Regions from separate parts of the Chitinophaga parva genome, predicted to be linked through region 2. Evidence: riboswitches for the same ligand, from Rfam matches in the RefSeq annotation. Region 2 holds a riboswitch; the other holds the start of a gene.
What was found. A riboswitch is a leader RNA that binds a small molecule or an ion and turns the genes downstream of it on or off. The one in region 2 is predicted to bind S-adenosylmethionine.
Positions count from the first base shown of each region.

Region 1: linked by a shared signal. The riboswitch ahead of DCC81_RS03210 (trans-sulfuration enzyme family protein) and the one ahead of DCC81_RS12975 (trans-sulfuration enzyme family protein) in region 2 are both predicted to bind S-adenosylmethionine.

Region 1 covers NZ_QCYK01000001.1:724,717-727,181, forward strand. Annotated here, with positions in the region: gene DCC81_RS03205 (alpha-amylase) at 1-893, shown strand, start outside; SAM riboswitch class I at 968-1,071, shown strand; gene DCC81_RS03210 (trans-sulfuration enzyme family protein) at 1,230-2,429, shown strand.
Region 2 covers NZ_QCYK01000002.1:603,133-605,597, forward strand. Annotated here, with positions in the region: gene DCC81_RS12975 (trans-sulfuration enzyme family protein) at 1-1,032, opposite strand, end outside; SAM riboswitch class I at 1,158-1,272, opposite strand; gene DCC81_RS12980 (DUF2851 family protein) at 1,421-2,465, shown strand, end outside.

The sequences.
Region 1 (2,465 bases), on a different contig from region 2:
AGAACGGCAATTTCAGCTTTCTCATCGGTGATGATGTGGAAACGAGGAACCCGGCAGTACGGGAAGAACTGTATAACTGGGGCAAATGGTACCTCCAGGTGACGGGGTGCAACGGGTTCCGCATAGACGCGCTCAAACATATGTCGTGGAGGTTTATGAAGAACTGGTCAACGGCCATGAAAGAGGCTGCCGGCAAGGATTTCACCATGATCGGCGAGTACTGGAGCCCGGATAACCTGCCGGAAATGCTCGATTACCTGGATAAGGTAGAGAACAGCATCAGCCTGTTTGATGCACCATTGCACCACAATTTTTACGAGGTGTCCAAAGGCGAAAGGGAGCTTTGGAAAGTGTATGATAATACCCTCACCGCTGCGCGGGCAGATAAGAGTATTACCATAGTAGAGAACCATGACACACAGCCGTGCCAAACGCTGGAAAGCCCGGTGGAAGCATGGTTCAAGCCACTGGCCTATGGCTGCATCCTGCTGCGGGCACAAGGGGTACCCTGCATTTTTTACCCGGACCTGTATGGTGCGCAGTATCGTGATAATGGCTGTGATGTAACGATTGAGAAAGTAGCGGTGCTGGAAAAACTATTGGAACTGCGCAAAGATTATGCATACGGGGAGCAGGAAGATTATTTTGCTGCTGCCGGTGTAATAGGCTGGGTGCGGCGTGGCGATGCAGGCGCACCTGGCAGCGGATGCGCGGTGGTATTAAGTTCCAGTGAACAGGGTGGAAATATAAATATGCACATGGGGAAAGCCTTTGCTGGCAAAACATTTATGAACTTCCTAAACCCGTTGCAGGAGCTGGTGCTGGACGCGGAAGGCAATGCAGTGTTTTATGTAGACCAGCGGGGCATAGCAGTCTGGGTGCCGAAAAGATAGTCTACAAACTTTGTAGGATATTATTTGGTGCTTTCATTTTTTCTGCTTTATCTTTGCACCAGTTCTTTTTCAGATGCTTATCAAGAAAGGTGGAGGGACATGGCCCGACGATACCTTAGCAACCTTCCCCCGGGGAAAGGTGCTACTTCCATCCGCTGTAATGGCGGACAGATAACGCGGATCTTAGTTTTGGTATAAATGCATTTATATATAAAGCTCATCCGGTATCGGGTGAGCTTTTTTTTTATGCCCCCCGCTTTTGTTTTGATAAGTGTTGTGACCAGGGACCTGTTTATTCAAATCCTTTTTTCATCAAACTTAAAAACAACAACAACGATGAGTACCATTACTGAATTGCTTCACGCTATCCCTGCAGATCCTCACACCGGCGCCATTGCAGTGCCCATTTACCAGACCTCCACTTTTGTGCAGGATGCCCCCGGTGTAAACAAGGGGTATGACTATGCCCGCTCCAACAATCCCACCCGCGCCACGCTGGAACAGTTGGTGGCTGGCCTGGAAAAAGGCGCCGCTGCTTATGCATTTTCCAGTGGCCTGGCCGCCATTGACGCGGTGGTAAAACTGCTGCAGGCCGGCGACGAGATCATTGCTGTGGATGATATCTATGGCGGCGCGTTCCGCCTGTTTGACAAAGTGTATAAGAAGTTTGGCGTAACTGTGCATTATGTAGACACCACCGATGCGGGGAATGTAGCCGCAGCATTTACGCCCAACACAAAACTGGTATGGCTGGAAACGCCCACTAATCCTACCCTGAAGATCTCCGACATCCACGCCATCGCAAAGCTGGCAAAGGCCCACGGGGCGCTGCTTTGCGTGGACAACACCTTTGCTTCGCCCGTGTTGCAGCAGCCGCTCACACTGGGGGCAGACCTGGTAGTGCACAGTGCCACCAAGTACCTGGGCGGCCACAGTGATATTATTGCCGGCATTGTGGTGGCTAAGGATAAAGCCATTGGTGACGAGATCAAGTTTTACCAGAACGCCACGGGTGCCATCCTGGGCCCGTTTGACAGTTTCCTGCTTATCCGCGGGCTGGAAACCCTGCACCTGCGCGTGCGTCAACATAGCCAGAATGCACAGGCGGTGGCCGAGTTCCTGCAACAACACCCGCTGGTGGATAAGGTATTTTACCCTGGCCTGCCTTCCCACCCGCACCATGCATTGGCCAAACGGCAGGCAAAAGGCTTTGGTGGTGTGGTGTCCTTCACCCTGAAAACAGACACGGTGGATGCCGCTACAACCCTGGTGTGTAGCACCCAATATTTTAAACTGGCGGAAAGCCTGGGCGGCGTAAAAAGCCTGCTCTGCCATCCGGCCAGCATGACGCATAAATCCATCCCGGATGCCATACGCCTGGCAAACGGTGTGGCCAACAGCCTGGTGCGCCTGTCTGTGGGCCTGGAAGAAACGGAAGATCTCATTGCAGACCTGCAACAGGCCCTGGAAAAAGTGGCGGTGAAGCGCCCGCAACTTTCTGAGCAGGAACCCCTGGAACCGGCCCTGGCACTGTAATGCAGCGGCTTGTACCTGAGAGTGGGCACGGCCTTC
Region 2 (2,465 bases):
TTCGGGTATGTTGCGGTGGGTCATCGTAGCCGGGTGGGCCAGCATGCTTTTCACGCCGCCAAAGCTCTCCGCCAGTTTAAACAGGCGGGTGGCATTTACAATGCGGATGGCGTTCTTGATGTTATTTTCCTTCAGCGTAAAGCTTACCAGTGCGCCAAATTGTTTCTGCTGTTTTTTAGCAATATGATGGTTACGGTGTGAAACCAATCCCGGGTAATACACCTTCTCCACTGCCGGGTGGGTGGTAAGCCACTGTGCAATGACCATGGCATTGGCACATTGCTTCTCTATGCGCAGCTGCAGGGTTTCCATGCCCCGGATGGTAAGCCAGGCTTCAAACGGGCTGAGAATACTGCCGGAAATGTTCTGGGTGAAGCGGAGCTGGTCTGCCAGCGGTTTTGAATTGACCACCACCAGGCCTGCCAGTACATCGGTATGGCCTGCCAGGTACTTGGAGGCGCTGTGGATCACAATGTCTGCCCCGGCGGGGATGGGCTTTTGCAGCAGCGGGGTGCAGAGGGTATTGTCTACCACCAACAGGATGTCCTGCTTGTGGGCGATCTTGCTGGCCGATTTGATGTCGGAGATCTGTAAAGTAGGATTGGTGGGCGTTTCCAGCCAGATGATGCGGGTTTTGTCCGTTACCTGCGCCTGGATATTATTCGGATCGGTGGTGTCTACAAACTTTACGAGGATGCCAAAGCGCTCCAGCATGTGGTTGAACATCTGGAAAATGCCGCCGTAGGTGTCCTGTACTGCCAGGATCTCGTCGCCGGTCTTAAGCAGCTTGAGCACCGCGTCAATGGCGGCCATGCCGCTGGCAAAGCCAAAGCCTGCGTGGCCTTCTTCCAGCTCACAGATCAGTTGCTCCAGTACCTTGCGGGTAGGATTATTGGCCCGGGAAAATTCAAAGCCTTTGTGGATACCGGGCGATTCCTGTACAAAGGTGGATGTTTGATAGATCGGCACCGAAATAGCCCCGGTGAGTTCGTCTACCGGTATGCTGTGAATGAGATGGGTGGCTGGCTTCATGCAGGTTGAAAAGTTTTATTGGCAGGTGCTGGCATCGGTTCACCCGGAAAGTGGGGGGCATAAAAAAAGCCCTTCCGGGAGTTGGAAGAGCTACAAAATATCGTAGGAGGATAAAAATCTCTGCCAACTTATCTATCCCGCGATCTGCACCGTGGGCCGGAATTAGCACCTTTTCCTGCTTGCGCAGGATGGTTGCTAAGGCATCGCAGGGCCAAGTCCCTCCGCCTTTCTGGATAAGTAATGTTTAAGAACTGCCGTGCAAAGGTAGGGGGTGCGGTATTAATTTCAAAATATTTAGGGGCGGGTCATTAACGTAATATTTACAAAAGTCTGGGGGAAATGAGAAAACTTTGAGGCATTGTATTGTAAACCTAAAAATCAGTTTGTTATGCCAGCAGCTGTTAGCCCGGCGCCGCCGCTCTCCGAAGACCTGCTTCAATTTATCTGGCAATTCCGCCTTTACAATGCTGAAGACCTGCGCACCACGGCCGGTGAGCCGGTAAAGGTGATCACCACCGGGGCGTGGAACCGCCACGCGGGTCCCGATTTTTCCGGCGCCCGCATCCGCATCGGGCGCACCCTGTGGGCAGGCAACGTGGAGATCCACCTGCGGGCTTCCGACTGGTACCGTCACCGCCACCAGCAGGACCCCCGCTATGACCGTGTGATCCTGCATGTTGTCTTTGAACAGGACCTGGATGCCGATATGGCCTCCATGCCCTGTGTGGTGCTGCAGTCGCGCATTTCAAAGTTGTTACTGGCGCGCTATGAGCAGCTGCGCCACAGCCAGGACTTTGTGCCCTGCGGGCGCCAGTGTGAGCGCATTACCCCGCTCACCTGGAGAAGCTGGATAGACCGCCTGCTGCTGGAGCGCTGGGACCGTAAAACCACCGACCTGCAGGGCTGGCTGCAACAAACCCGGCAGGATTGGGAGGAAACCTGCTACCAGGGCCTGGCGCAGGGCTTTGGGCAGCCGGTAAATGCCGGTGCCTTCCTGTTGCTGGCCCAGTCCCTGCCGCTGCGTAGCCTGCGCCGCAGCAATGTATCACTGGAAACAATGGAAGCCCTGCTTTTTGGCCAGGCGGGCATGCTGGAAGCACCATTTACGGATGACTATCCCCGCCGCCTGCAGCGGGAGTACCGCCACCTGCGGCGAAAGTACAAACTGCAGCCCATGCCCGCCCACGCCTGGAAATGGCTGCGCATGCGGCCTTCGGCTTTTCCCACCTTGCGCGTGGCCATGCTGGCTGCCCTCCTGCATCAGCGGGAACACCTGTTTTCCCGCATCGTGGAAGCAAAAGACAGCCGGCAGCTGGAAAACCTGCTGCATGTGCAGCCCTCCGCTTACTGGGAAACCCATTACCGCTTTGATGTGGCGGTAACGCGCACGCTCCTGCCAGGCCGGCAACTGGTGCACAATATCATGATCAATA